2 regions of the Brevundimonas sp. GCM10030266 genome follow, and region 2 is predicted to be linked to the other one. Evidence: riboswitches for the same ligand, from Rfam matches in the RefSeq annotation. Region 2 holds a riboswitch; the other holds the start of a gene.
The links. Region 2 has a riboswitch for S-adenosylmethionine ahead of ACFQQC_RS17505 (TonB-dependent receptor plug domain-containing protein). Riboswitches for the same ligand answer to the same signal wherever they lie in the genome.
Positions count from the first base shown of each region.

Region 1 (7,153 bases), on a different contig from region 2:
ACGCCGGTCATCCCCGCTTCCGAGCCGCAGATCAGCAGGCCGTCGACGGTCTCGGCGGCGCGCAGGGGGCGCAGGCCGTTGCGGTCCTTGCCCGCCACGACCCAGCGGCCGTCGGTGGCGCAGATCGCCGCCGGGCCGTCCCACGGCTCCATCACCGCGTTGCAGTAGGCGTAGAGGGCGCGGTGATCATCCGAGATGACGCCGTCGATCGGCGCCTCGGGGATCAGCAGGGCCTTGACCATGGGCGCCGGACGCCCGGCGCGGACCAGCACCTCGAACACATTGTCCAGCGCGGCGGAGTCCGAGCCGCCCGGCTGGATCACCGGCTTGACGGTCGCATCGTCGGCGCCGAAAGCCTCGGCGGTCATGCGGATCTCGTGGCTGCGCATCCAGTTGGCGTTGCCGCGCAGGGTGTTGATCTCGCCGTTGTGGGCCAGCATGCGGAAGGGCTGGGCCAGCCGCCACTCGGGGAAGGTGTTGGTCGAATAGCGCTGGTGGAACAGGGCGACATTGGCCTCGACCCGCGGGTCGGTCAGGTCGGGATAGAAGTCGGCCAGGGCCTCGGCCAACATCATCCCCTTGTAGATCACCGACCGCGCCGACAGGGAGCAGACGTAGAAATGCTGCAGCCCGGCTGCCGTGGCGCGGGCCTCGATCCGGCGACGCAGCAGATACAGGGCGCGCTCCAGATCCTCGCCCTCCAGCCCCTCGGGCGGGGCCAGCATGATCTGCTCGATCTCGGGGCGGGTGGCGGCGGCGCGCTGGCCCAGCACCTCGGCGCGGTGCGGCACCTGACGCCAGCCGTACAGCCAGAAGCCGGCGGCCAGCACCTCGCGCTCGACGATGGTGCGGGCCTGTTCCTGGGCGCCCAGATCGACGCGCGGCAGGAAGATCATGCCGACGGCGATGGGGCCGGGGCGCGGCTCGTGACCGGCGTCGCGCACCTGTCCCTCGAAGAAGGCGCGCGGCAGGCCGATGAGGATGCCGGCGCCGTCGCCGGACTTGCCGTCGGCGTCCACGGCGCCCCGGTGCCAGATGGCCGACAGGGCCTTCAGCGCCAGATCGACCACCTCGCGACGCGGCTTGCCGTCGATGGCCGCGACCAGACCGACGCCGCAGGCGTCGCGCTCGGAGGCCGGATCATAGGCGTGGGCGTCGATCAGCTTCTGCCGGTCGGCCTCGAATTTCGTCAGGTCAAAGGTCATGCCGCAGCCCTCCGTTGCGAGGACAGCCACGCATCAATTTCACTCGCCGCATCCTGACCGTCACGGACGGCCCAGACCACCAGGGAGGCGCCGCGCACGATGTCGCCGGCGGCGAAGACGCCCTCCAGCGTGGTCGCCTTGGTGTGGCCGGCGGTGCGGATGGTGCGCCAGTCGGTGAGGGCCAGATCGGGCTCGGCGAACAGGGTCGGCATGTCTTCGGGTTCGAAGCCCAGGGCCTCGATGACCAGATCGGCGGCGACGTCGAACTCGCCGCCCGGGACCGGCTCGACCGACCAGCGGCCGTCGGCGGACTGGGCCGCCAGCGCCATGCGCTGCGCGCGCACGCCGGTGACGCCCGAGGCACCGCCCAGCACGGCGCGCGGCGCGGCCAGCCATTCGAAGACAACGCCCTCCTCTTCCGCATTGGTGGTCTCGCGCGCGCTGCCGGGCATGTTGTCCCGGTCGCGACGGTACAGGCAGGTGACCGAGGTCGCGCCCTGACGGATGGCGGTGCGCAGGCAGTCCATGGCGGTGTCGCCGCCGCCGATGACGACCACCTTCTTGCCCGCCGCATTCAGCGGGCCGTCGTCATAGGCCAGGACCGCGTCGCCGAAGCTCTTGCGGTTCGAGGCGATCAGATAGTCCAGCGCGGCGACCACGCCGTCCGAGCCGCAGCCGGGGGCGGTCAGGCGGCGGGCCTGATAGACGCCGGTGGCGACCAGAACGGCGTCATGGGCGGCGCGGACGTCAGCGAAGGGCAGGTCTCCGCCGACATCGACGCCCAGCCGGAACTCGACCCCGCCGTCGATCAGACGATCCACGCGACGGCCGACGACGTGCTTCTCCAGCTTGAAGCCGGGAATGCCGTAGGTCAGCAGGCCGCCCGCGCGGTCATGGCGGTCATAGACGGTGACGGCGTAGCCCGCCGAGCGCAGACGGTCGGCGGCGGCGAGGCCCGCGGGACCGGCCCCGACGATGCCGACGGACTGGCCCTTCTCGGCGCGCGGACGGATGGGATCGACCCAGCCGTTCTCGAACGCCTGATCACCCAGCCAGCGCTCGACCGAACCGATGGTGACCGTCTCCCAGCCCGATTGTTCGAGCGTGCAGGCGCCTTCGCACAGCCGATCCTGCGGACAGATGCGGCCGCAGATTTCCGGCATGGTCGAGGTGGCCTCGGACAGGCGCCACGCCTCCTCGGCGCGGCCCTCGGCGGCGAGGCGCAGCCAGTCGGGGATGTTGTTCTGCAGCGGACAGGCGGACTGGCAGAAGGGCACGCCGCACTGGGCGCAGCGGCTGGCCTGGCCCTTGCCCGCCTCGGGCGCGAAGTCGGCGTAGATTTCGGCGTGGTTGTGAACGCGATCCGCCGCCGGCGCCTTGGACGGGCCGGTGCGGGGGACAACAACAAAAGTCTGGTTCACGGACGCCAAGGCCAACCCTCTTCGCAACTGCAAACTTTGTAGGGGCTTTGGTCAGCTCAGGCAATTTCTATGCTGTCTTTGCAGGAAAGCGCCACCGTTCTGAAAGGACAAACCGGCAAGACCCGCCAGAGAGGCAAGGTCTTGCCGGCCATGGCCGGACGGAAGGGACGCCCGGATCATTGTCTCCGTCAGATAAGTCAGATCAGAAGGCGAATTTCAGCGAGCCGACCGCGCGACCCTCATACAGCGGCGCATCCACGTCCGTGTCGTGGTAGCGGACGTCGATGGAGAGGTTTTCCGTCACGGCGTAGGCCACGCCGGCGTTCCAGGTGGTGTAGTCGTCACTGATGTTCAGGGACTGGTGGCCGACAGCGCCGCTGACGGTCCACTTGTCCGCCGGAGCGAAGCTGCCGTTGGCCTCCACATAGGTCGCCTCCTCATCCACACCGAAGAAGTCCGGCGAGAAGTAGACGGCTGCGCCGAGGGTGACCGGACCGAAGGCCCGCGAGGCGGCGGCCTTGAACTCCACGAAGGAGTAGTCGGCCTCCGTAGGCTCATCCACATAGAGGTAGCCGATCACGCCGAAGTCGAGCGCGAAGCCGCCCGCCTCGGTGCGATAGCCGCCATAGACATCGACCTCGGCGGAGGTGTCGTCACCGAAGTCCACATCCGAGGCCCAGGCCCCGGCGTAGAAGCCGGACTCGAAGGTCAGATCCACACCGCCCTGGATGGCGAACTCTTCATTGGTCTGGCTGGCGCCGCGGTAGACGTAGTCGGAGGTCACCCCGACGTTCCAGGACACGTCCTGGGCGTTGGCCGATCCGGCCGCCGCGAAAAGGGCGACGACGGCGGCAGCGGAAGCGAAGGCGAGTTTCATGTCTGTATCCCCATTGTTCTGAAATCGGCACGCACACGCTTACTGGCGGCCGGCGCGGTGAGAGGATCCGCGCCGGCCTGTTATTCAGGTCAGACGGACTCCAGGGCTTCCCCGTGCAGGTGGGTGTCCAGACCTTCTTCCTCCGCCTCGGCGCTGACGCGCAGGCCGGTGGTGAACTTGCAGATGATCAGGATGACCAGGGTGCCGATCGCGCTGTAGGCGATGGTCCAGACCAGGCCGATGAACTGGGTCCACACATTGGCGCCCTCGCCCAGGCTGTTGATCGCGGTCGAGGCGAACACGCCGGTCAGCAGGGCGCCGGCCAGACCGCCCGCGCCGTGGATGCCGAAGGCGTCCAGCGAGTCATCGTAGCGGAGCAGCTTCTTGATCCAGACCGAGGAGGCGTAGCAGACCGGACCGGCGATCAGACCGATGAGGACAGCGCCCTTCGGGTCCACGAAACCGGCGGCCGGGGTGATGGCGACCAGACCGGCGACGATGCCGGACAGCACGCCGATCAGCGACGCCTTCTTCTTCTCGATGACCTCGACGATCTTCCAGGTGATGGAGGCGGCGGCGGCGGCCAGGATAGTGTTGATCAGGGCCACGCCCGCCAGCGAGTTGGCGCCGCCCGCCGAGCCGGCGTTGAAGCCGATCCAGCCGACCAGCAGCAGCGAGGCGCCGATCATCGTCAGCACCGGGTTGTGAGCGATGATCGGCTCCTTGCCGTAGCCCTTGCGGGCGCCGAGGAAGAGCGCGCAGACCAGACCGGCCACGCCCGAGTTGACGTGCACGACCGCGCCGCCGGCGAAGTCCAGCACCCCGGCGCCGCCGAGGAAGCCGCCGCCCCAGACCCAGTGGGCGATCGGCGCATAGACCAGCAGCGACCACAGGGCCGTGAACAGCAGCAGGCCCGTGTACTTCAGTCGCTCGGCGAAGGCGCCGGTGACCAGGGCGGGCGTGATGATGGCGAAGGTCAGCTGGAAGCTGAGGAAGACGAATTCCGGGATCCCCGGCAGCAGGCTGTGCGCCGTCTCCATGCCCACCCCGTTCAGGAAGATGGCGTCGAAGCTGCCGATGAACTGGTTGACCGTCTCGGCCGGGTAGCCGCCGAGCGCGCCGGCCGAACCGAAGGCGATGGAATAGCCGGCGATGAACCATACCAGGGTGGCCACGGCGAAGACGCCGACCGACTGGGTGATCGTCGCGATCACGTTCTTGCGGCGCACCATGCCGCCGTAGAAGAGCGCCAGACCCGGGAGGGTCATGAGCAGAACAAGGGCCGTCGAGGTGGACAGCCAGGCCGTCCCGGCGCCGTCCAGTTCCAGCGGAACCTGGTGGGCCAGAAGGGCGGGCGCCGCACTGGCCCCCGATGCAATCAGTGTGGCCAGAAGGCCGAGCCCGAGAGCCAGGCCGCTGCGAAGTCGAGTCATCTCAGTTCCCCAAATGGATAACATTACGCATTTGCGAACTGTTTACCGCACTTGCGAAATGCGCAAGTGGCCGGACAATGATTCAGGAAACTTTGTTGCGACTGTAGCGCACCTGACTCCGAGTTGAGCATTTTTGATGCTCGTTTCTTGCTAAAAGAGGATTGATATTGCCGTTTAAGGCCAAGCTTGTGAATTTGCGATCGCAGCAATCCTGGGGGATTGACGACCCGCTTCGCGTTCGTCACCGTAAGGACACTCATCAAGACCGGCTGAGGGATAGGCCCTTTGACGCCGGGGCAACCTTCCAGTGATCCACCCGATCCCTGGAGATGGTGCCAACTCCTGCGGGGCGTCTTCGGAAGCCGCGAGAGATGAGTGAAGCGAGTGGTCCCTGACGGGGCCAGACGACTTCACGGGTCTTTCTTCGCAAGAGCTGGTTCGCCCCATCGGTTTCGCTGAGCGGAACCGGAGCGGACAGTGGCGTCCACCACCGAATGGATCATCGACGAGGCGCCCGGCCGTGACGTGACGGCCGCGATTCCGGCCGACTTCCGGCTGGCCTCGGGCGAGCGTCTGGCGGCGGACGAGATCGTCGGCCGCATCCACGGCCCGGCGTCGGGTCCGCTGGTGGTCGTCGCCGGCGGCATCTCGAGCGGCCGCTTCGCCGCGCGCTGGTGGTCGTGGGCGGTGCGTCACGGCGGACCGGTCGATCTGGATCGCGTCCGTGTGCTGGCGGTCGACCTGCTGCCGGGCCGGACCGATCCGGCCGTGACCATCACCACCGCCGATCAGGCCCGCCTGCTGGCCCTGCTGCTGGACGCCCAGGGCGAAGCGCGGGTCGATGCGTTCGTCGGCGCCTCCTACGGCGGCTGCATCGGACAGGCCTTCGCAGCGACCTTCCCGGAGCGGATCGGCGAGCTGGTCGTCATCTCGGCCGCCCATCGCGCCCATCCGGCGGCGACCGCCTGGCGCGGGGTGCAGCGCCGCGTGCTGGCCTTCGCCCGCGACTGCGGCCGTGAGGCGGAAGGCATCTCGCTGGCCCGCGAGCTGGCCATGACCACCTATCGCACCGCCGACGAGTTCGACTGGCGCTTCGCCACCACCGCGCCGGAGCGGGCCGGCGAAGCCTATCCAGTGTGCGAATACCTGATCTCGCGCGGGGCCGACTACGCCGAGGCCACCAGCGCCGACCGCTGGATTTCGCTGTCCGACTCGCTGGACCGCCACGCGGTCGCGCCGGAAGCCATCCAGTGCCCCCTGACCCTGCTGGGGTTCACCAGCGACCGTCTGGTGCCGATCGAGGACCTGCGCGAGCTCGCCGCCCGCGCCCCTGCCCTGCGTCGCTTCGACGAGGCGGGTTCGATCTTCGGCCACGACGCCTTCCTGAAGGAGCGCGAGCTGGTCGGCCGCACGCTCCACGACGCCCTTTCCACCCTGTACGCCCGCCAGCCTGACGAGATCGCCGCATGACCTGTTCCAGCGAAGCCCATCCCTGTACCACCGCCGCCCGGCACGGTGTGAACAACGATCCGGCGCACGGGGCGGTGATGCCGCCGCTTTACCTGTCCTCGAACTACAGCTTCGACGGGCTCGAGGGTAAGCGGAAGTACGACTACACCCGCTCGGGCAACCCCACCCGCGACGTGCTGGGCGAGACACTGGCAAAGCTGGAAGGCGGCGCGGGCGCCGTGATCACGGCCACGGGCATGGCGGCGGTGGATCTGGCCCTGTCGTCGCTGGAGCCGGGCGACCTGCTGCTGGCCCCGCACGACCTCTACGGCGGCACTCACCGCCTGCTGAGCGCCCGGGCGCGCCGCAATCATTTCGACGTCCAGTTCGTCGACCAGAACGATCGCGAGGCGCTGGACGCCGCCTTCGCCCTGAACCCGAAACTGATCCTGATCGAGACCCCGTCGAACCCGCTGATGCGCGTGGTGGACGTGGCCGACATCTGCGCCCGCGCCCACGCCGTCGGCTGCAAGGCGGCGGTGGACAACACCTTCCTGTCGCCGGCCCTGCAGAACCCCATCGCACTGGGCGCCGATCTGGTGATCCACTCGACCACCAAATACATCAACGGCCACTCGGACGTGGTCGGCGGCGCCGTGGTGGCGAAGGATCAGGCCGATCTGGAACAGCTGACCTGGTGGGCCAACTGTCTGGGCGTGACCGGTTCGCCCTTCGACGCCTATCTGACCCTGCGCGGGGTGCGCACCC
Region 1 is NZ_JBHTCY010000002.1:620,766-627,918, forward strand. It holds gene gltB (glutamate synthase large subunit) at 1-1,205, opposite strand, end outside; gene ACFQQC_RS09610 (NAD(P)-dependent oxidoreductase) at 1,202-2,635, opposite strand; gene ACFQQC_RS09615 (TorF family putative porin) at 2,829-3,503, opposite strand; gene ACFQQC_RS09620 (ammonium transporter) at 3,593-4,936, opposite strand; SAM riboswitch class I at 5,190-5,314, shown strand; gene ACFQQC_RS09625 (homoserine O-succinyltransferase) at 5,414-6,406, shown strand; gene metB (cystathionine gamma-synthase) at 6,403-7,153, shown strand, end outside.
Region 1: another riboswitch for S-adenosylmethionine. It lies ahead of ACFQQC_RS09625 (homoserine O-succinyltransferase); the one in region 2 lies ahead of ACFQQC_RS17505 (TonB-dependent receptor plug domain-containing protein).

Region 2 (7,153 bases):
ATACTTTATCCGAGTTGGGAGAGTCGGATGGACAGATGGGAACTGTCCGATGGTTTTCCAGATGCGGCAAGTCACACATTAGAGGGGGCCGCGGACCGTCGGCCCCTTCGGGGACCTCCCGACCCGACGCGGGTCATTCTTGCTTGGCCGCGGTCAGAAGGCTCCGCCTTCTCGACCCGACGCGGCCTGGCGCTTCGCGCCGGCTCACCCCGTTGCGGTGGCGAAAAGCGAACACTGCTCCGTCACGCGGAAAAATGTGCACTCGAGAAAAAATGGAGTGCACATAGTGCACATTTTCGCGTGAGGCGGGGTCTCCTGGGCGGCTCAACCGGGATGTCAAAGACCTGAGCGCAGTGTGGCATGCCGATGCGTCAAATTTGGACGTGCGCGCTTCCCTCTCCCATCGGGAGAGGGCGGGGCCCGCCGACGAAGTCGGTGGGAGGGTGTGGGGGTGAGTGGTTGGAGGTTGGGACTGAGTCAGGTGCGGCCAGCCGTTTAACCCCACTCCCTCCCACGCCTGCGGCGTGGGCCGCTCCCTCTCCCTGAGAGAGAGGGCGATGATCGCCCGAATGACCGAAGATTCACGGGACATCGGACGCCGCGCGGGTCAGCGTCAGGCGGACGATGGAGCCACCCGATGCTGTTCCCTGCCCTGCTCGCCGCCCTTGCCTTGCAGATCGCGCCGACGATCCCGGAGCAGCCCGCGTTGACCGAGACCCTGCGGGCGCGCGATGCCACCCTGTTCCGCGTGATGTTCGATGAGTGCGATCCGGCAGCCCTGTCGGACCTCGTGACCGGAGACCTCGAATTCTACCACGACAAGGGCGGCGCCATGCTGGGGCGCGAAGCCTTCGTGGAGGACTACCGCCGGAGCTGCGAAGCGAAGCGGGCGCCGGACGCGTACCGCTCGCGGCGGGTGCTGGTTCCGGAGACTTTCAGGGTGCAGGCCATTCCCGGCTACGGCGCCGTCGCGGAAGGAGAGCATCTGTTTTACGAGCGTCAGGGCGAAGGGCCGCAGAGCCTCGTCGGTCGCGCGCGCTTCGTGGTCCTGTGGAAGCTAGAGGCGGACGGGCAATGGCGGATGGCGCGGACGTTCAGCCTGGACCACGCGGCGGCGAGTGAGTGACGTTTCCTTCTCCCCTCGACACAGCCCGCAAAGCAAAAGGCCCCGGTGTTTCCACCGGGGCCTTCGCAACACTTGAACTGTAGTCAGAGCGCCTTAGCGGGCGGCCTGGAACTTCTCGACCGAGGCGGTGACGCGCTCGTTGATCGGCTGGAAGCTGTCCTTCACCGAAGCGGTGAAGACGTCGGTCATCTTCGACACTTCCGACAGATAGGTTTCGGCGGCCGACTTTGCCCACGAGGTCTGCAGCTCGATGAGCTCCTGGACCGAACGGGCGGCGCTCAGCGACTGGGCGGCGGCGACGCCGTCTTCCCAGCTCTTCTTGCCATAGGCCAGCGAGGCGGCCGACAGGGTTTCGGCGCCCTTCTGGGCGGCGGCGGCCGAGGCGACCAGGGCCTCGACGTTCTTCTTGCCCTCGGCGTTCAGCTCGGCGAAGCCGGCGACGGACTTGTCGACGCCCTCACGGAAGGCCTTGGCGGCGCCGGCCTGGAATTTCTCGGCCTGGGCGGTGGTCTTGTCGACGGTCGCCTTGGCGGTGTCGGCGGTTTTCTTCACGGTTTCGGCGCTGTCGGCCATGGCAGTCACTCCTGAACCTAGTGCGGCGGGGGCCGCGGATGAAATCTGATGCGACAGGTGAGTCCGTCGCGACGTGGCTCATATGGTGCAAGTGCGAAAAGCGGTCAAGGGTTCATTGTGCAGTGCACAAAAGTTTCATGAACCGGCGTTCCAGCTACGCTTCACAAAGTCGTTGACGGCTCGTTTACCCTCATGAAACCCCCGGCGCGTGATGGTAGCCTTTCTGTTCAGCGTCACGCCGGGGGGCCGTCGTCGCGCTAGAGATCGAGGCTCGCTTGCGTCTGACCGAACTGCTCCGCCGCGGATGGCTTTCGATGGTTCTGGTCGCCGTGATGGTGGCGACGCCGGTCAGCGCGCCGGTCATGACCGCCCAGGCCCAGGTGAACCCGACCTACGCCTCCATCGTCGTGGACGCCGAGACCGGCGAGGTGCTGTTCGCCCGCTATGCCGACAGCCGCCGCTATCCGGCCTCCGTCACCAAGGTGATGACCCTGTACCTGGCGTTCGAGGCCCTGGCCGAAGGCCGGGCGCGGCTGGATGACCGGCTGACCATCTCGCCGCGCGCCGCCAGCCAGCCGCCGTCCAAGCTGGGCCTCGCCGCCGGCCAGACCATCTCGCTGGAAGACGCGATGAAGGCGACGGCGGTGCGCAGCGCCAACGACATGGCCGTGGCCATCGCTGAACACATCGGCGGCTCGGAAGCGCGCTTCACCGCCCAGATGACCCTGAAGGCGCAGGAGCTGGGCATGACCCACACGCGCTATGTGAACGCCAACGGCCTGCCCGACGCGCGCCAGCTGACCACCGCCCGCGACCTGGCGGTGCTGGGCCGGGCGGCGATGCGCGACTATCCGCAGTACTACCGCTTCTTCGGCCTGCACGACTGGAGCTACAACGGCCGCAACTACCAGAACACCAACGGCCTGCTGCGCACCAACTCCGGCTATGACGGGCTGAAGACCGGCCTGACCAACGCCTCGGGCTCGAACATCATGGCCTCGGCCGTGCGCGACGGGAAACGCATCATCACCGTGGTGCTGGGCGGCCAGTCCTCGGCCAGCCGCAACGCCCATGTCGCGGCCCTGACCGACACCGGCTTCGAGGTGGTGCGCCTGCGCCGGCAGGGCGAGCGCATCCAGGTGGCCCAGACCTTCTTCGAGCAGCGCGGCTTCGGCAATACGCCCAGCAGCGGTCCCCTGCCCCCCGGCGCCGGTCCGGTCCAGTACGCCCAGATGAACGACGACAACGAAGACGCCAGCATCACCGCCATCCTCAACGCCCGCACCACGACCGCCCCGCCGGCCGCCGCGCCGCCGGCTCGGACACCGCCGCGCGCGGCCCCGGCTCCGGCCCGCCCCGCGCGTGAACCGGCCGGCCGCTGGACCGTGCAGGTCGGCGCCTTCCGCGACGAGACGGTGGCCCGCAACTGGCTGACCGAGGTCGGCCGCCGCTACTCGCGCCAGTTCGCCAACGCCGAACGGACGGTGCAGACCGCCTCCGGCTGGTATCGCTCGCGCTTCACCGGCATGACCGAGGCGGGCGCCCGCGCCGCCTGCGAGGCCCTGACCGAGCGTCGCTGGGACTGCACGGTGATCGGGCCGAACTAGAACAGGCTTTGATCGGGGGGCTGAGCCTTGCTCGCCAGCCTTGCTCGCCATCCTTGCTCTTGGCGCGCTTTTCCCCTATACGCGCCCGCTTTCCAGGGCCTCGGTCCCGGTGCGGAGCTCCAAAGGGTTCGGGAAGTCATCCCGGCCGCCGCCTCGGGAACCATCGTGGAACGGACTACCCGGTCCGCCCGCGCCGGCGCCCACAAGGGAGAATACCGCATGGCTCTTTACGAGCACACGGTCATGACGCGCCAGGATATCTCGGCGCAGCAGGCCGAAGCGCTGAACGACACCATCAAGGGCTTGATCGAGGAAGCCGGCGGCTCCGTCGCCAAGATCGAGTACTGGGGTCTGCGCAACCTGACCTACCGCGTGAAGAAGAACCGCAAGGCTCACTATTCGCTGCTCGCCGTCGACGCCCCTCCGGCCGCCATGGCCGAAGTCGAGCGTCAGCTGTCGATCAACGAAGACGTGCTGCGCTGGCTGACCGTCCGCGTCGAGGAACTCGACCTGGAACTGTCGCCGCTGCTGGCCCGCCGTGAACGCGAGCGCGAGCGCGAGCGTGAACGCGGTCCCCGCGAAGACGCTGCTGTCGAAGCCTAAGGAACCCGGAACATGACCGATACCACCGCCCCGACCCCGGGCGCGCCGGCCGGCTCCGGCCCGGCCCGTCGCCCGTTCTTCCGCCGCCGCAAGGTGTGCCCGTTCTCCGGCCCGAACGCGCCGAAGATCGACTACAAGGACGTCAAGCTGCTGCAACGCTACATCAGCGAGCGCGGCAAGATCGTCCCGTCGCGCATCACGGCTGTCTCCCAGAAGAAGCAACGCGAGCTGGCCAAGGCCATCAAGCGCGCGCGCTACCTGGCCCTCCTGCCCTACGTGGTGAAGTAAGATGAAGGTCGTTCTGCTGGAACGCGTCGATAACCTCGGCGCCATCGGCGACGTCGTCACTGTCAAGGACGGCTTCGCTCGCAACTTCCTTCTGCCGCGCGACAAGGCCCGCCGGGCCACCGCCGCCAACCTGAAGGCGTTCGAACTCGACCGCGCCGCCATCGAGCAGCGCAACGAGAAGAACAAGGCTGACGCTCAGAAGGTCGCCGACAAGATCGACGGCCAGACCTACGTCATGATCCGTCAGGCCGGTGAAACCGGTCAGCTGTACGGTTCGGTCGCCGGTCGCGACGTCGCTGAAGCCGTCCAGGCTGAAGGCGGCAAGGTCGAGCGTTCGCAAGTCGTGCTCAACACGGCGATCAAGACGCTGGGCGTCCACGAAGTGCTGGTCCGCCTGCACGCCGAGGTCTCGGCCACCGTCAAGATCAACATCGCCCGTTCGGCCGACGAAGCCGAGCGTCAAGCCAAGGGCGAGGACGTGATCAAGTCGGCCTACGAGGAAGACCGTGAAGCCGCCGCCGAACAGGCCGCGGACATGGTCGCCGGCGGCGCCGGCCAACAGGACGGTCTGGGCAGCGAAGCCTAACACCGTTACTGGTGCCTGAAAGACACGGCGGCGCGGGGGCGACCCTGCGCCGCCGTACTTTTTTCCGGCCTGCGCTTGACGCATTTATGACGCATCGCAATATCGCATCTGCTCATCGAGACCGGCTGAGGGATAGGCCCTTTGACGTCGGGGCAACCTGCGGACCTCCGTAAGGTGCCAACTCCTTCGGGACCCCTCCCCGGGTCGCGGCAGATGAGAGCCCGGTCGAAGCCGGACTCCCCCCATCTGTCACCGCTGGCGTTCCTGATGATGCAGGAGACGACGATGCGTGCTGACAAGACCAACGCCCTGACCGTTCTCACCGCCGAGGCCCGTGCGCCGCGTACGCTTATGTGCCGCGGCCTTTCGATGCGATGTCGCCGTTCGCTGTAATCGGCTGACCCGCCGGGCGCACCGCCCGAACTGACCAAAGACATCGCCAGCCCGGATCCCCGGCGATCGCTGCGTGCGACGCCGACCGGAGAGCTGCGCCTCATCGAGAACGAGACATCCCCATGACCGCGACCACCCGCTTCCGCTTCACCCTGTTCGCCGCCGCCTCGGCCACCGCCCTGCTGGCCGGCGCCGCGAACGCCCAAACGACCCCGCAATCCGCCGAACCCGAAGCCACCGAGATCGGCGAGATCGTCGTCACCGGCACCCGCGTCCCCAACCGCTCGCGTCTGGACACCCTGGCCCCGGTTGACGTGGTGACCCAGGAAGACCTGCAGAACCGGGGCACGACCGAGCTGGCGGCCGCCCTGGCCCAGTCCGTGCCGTCGCTGACCTTCCCGCGCCCGGCGGTGGTGGACGGCACCGACTCGATCCGCCCGGCCACCCTGCGCGGCCTGTCGCCCGACCAGACGCTGGTGCTGGTCAACGGGACGCGCCGCCACGCCTCGGCGCTGGTCAACGTCAACGGTTCGGTCGGCCGCGGCTCGGCCGCCGTGGACCTGAACACCATTCCGTCCGGCGCGCTGGATCGCGTCGAGGTGCTGCGTGACGGCGCCTCGGCCCAGTACGGCTCGGACGCCATCGCCGGGGTCGTCAACCTTCGCCTCCGACAGGCCCGCGAAGGGGGCGGCGCGACCGTCACCTTCGGACAGTACAACACGACCATCGACACGCCCCGCGCCGGGAGCCGGGATGAGCAGGACGGCGGCACCGTCACCGCCTCGGCCTGGCAGGGCTTCGGCCTGGGCCAGGACGGCTATCTGACCCTGAGCGCCGAATACCTGCAGCGCGACCCGACCAATCGTTCCGATCTGGACCCGCGCGTGACCCCAAACGCCATCACGGCCCGCTTCGGTGACCCGCAGGTCGAGCAATGGACCGTCTTCGCCAACGCCGGCGCCCCGCTGGGCAATGGCTGGGAGGCCTATGGCTGGGCCGGCTTCCAGGATCGCGACAGCGAAAGCGCCGCCTTCCCGCGTCTGGCCTCCAATGTGAACAATGTCGCCGCCCTCTATCCCGACGGCTTCCTGCCCAAGATCGCCGTCAACTCGCAGGACCTGTCCGCAGCCGGGGGCCTGCGTGGCTCGATCGGCGGCTGGGACGCCGATGTGAACCTGGTCTACGGCCGCAACGCGCTGGATTTCCGCACCGAGAACTCGCTGAACGCCACCTATGGCGCGGCGTCGCCGACCAGTTTCGATTCCGGCTCGCTGATCTATGACCAGCTGGTGCTGGGCGCCGACCTCGCCCGCCAGTTCGAGATCGGCCTGTATGCGCCGCTGAACGTGGCCGTGGGTCTGGAGGCCCGCCGCGAGACCTATGATATCCAGGCCGGACAGCCGGAATCCTGGAATCGCGGCCCGCTGGGCTCGAACACGGCGCTAGCCGGCGGCGCCCAGGGCTTCCCGGGCTTCCAGCCGTCCAACGAGGTGGACGAGGACCGCACCGCTGTCGGCGTCTTTATCGATGTGGAGGCCCCGATCACCGAACAGTTCACCGTCGCGGGCGCCGTTCGCTACGAGGACTATTCCGACTTCGGCACCTCGACGACTGGCAAGATCTCGGCCCGCTACGACTTCGCGCCGTCGTTCGCCCTGCGCGGCTCGGTCTCGACCGGCTTCCGGGCGCCGTCGCTGCAGCAGTCCTTCTTCACCTCGACCAGCTCCGTGATCCAGAACGGCGCCGTGGTCGAGACCGGCACCTTCCCCGCCACCAGCGCGGTCGCCAGCCTGCTGGGCGCGCAGCCGCTCGATGCCGAGACCTCGGTCAACTACACGGTCGGGGCGGTCTACCGGCTGGGTGACTTCAACCTGACGATCGACGCCTACAAGATCGACATCGAGGACCAGATCGTCCTGTCGGAGCTGATCAACCGCAGCTTCAGCCCGCAGGTCGCCAGCCTGCTGGACCCGCTGG
Region 2 is NZ_JBHTCY010000006.1:52,683-59,835, forward strand. It holds gene clpS (ATP-dependent Clp protease adapter ClpS) at 1-2, opposite strand, end outside; gene ACFQQC_RS17475 (nuclear transport factor 2 family protein) at 638-1,126, shown strand; gene ACFQQC_RS17480 (phasin family protein) at 1,220-1,699, opposite strand; gene ACFQQC_RS17485 (D-alanyl-D-alanine carboxypeptidase) at 2,014-3,306, shown strand; gene rpsF (30S ribosomal protein S6) at 3,526-3,909, shown strand; gene rpsR (30S ribosomal protein S18) at 3,922-4,197, shown strand; gene rplI (50S ribosomal protein L9) at 4,199-4,783, shown strand; SAM riboswitch class I at 4,893-5,003, shown strand; gene ACFQQC_RS17505 (TonB-dependent receptor plug domain-containing protein) at 5,299-7,153, shown strand, end outside.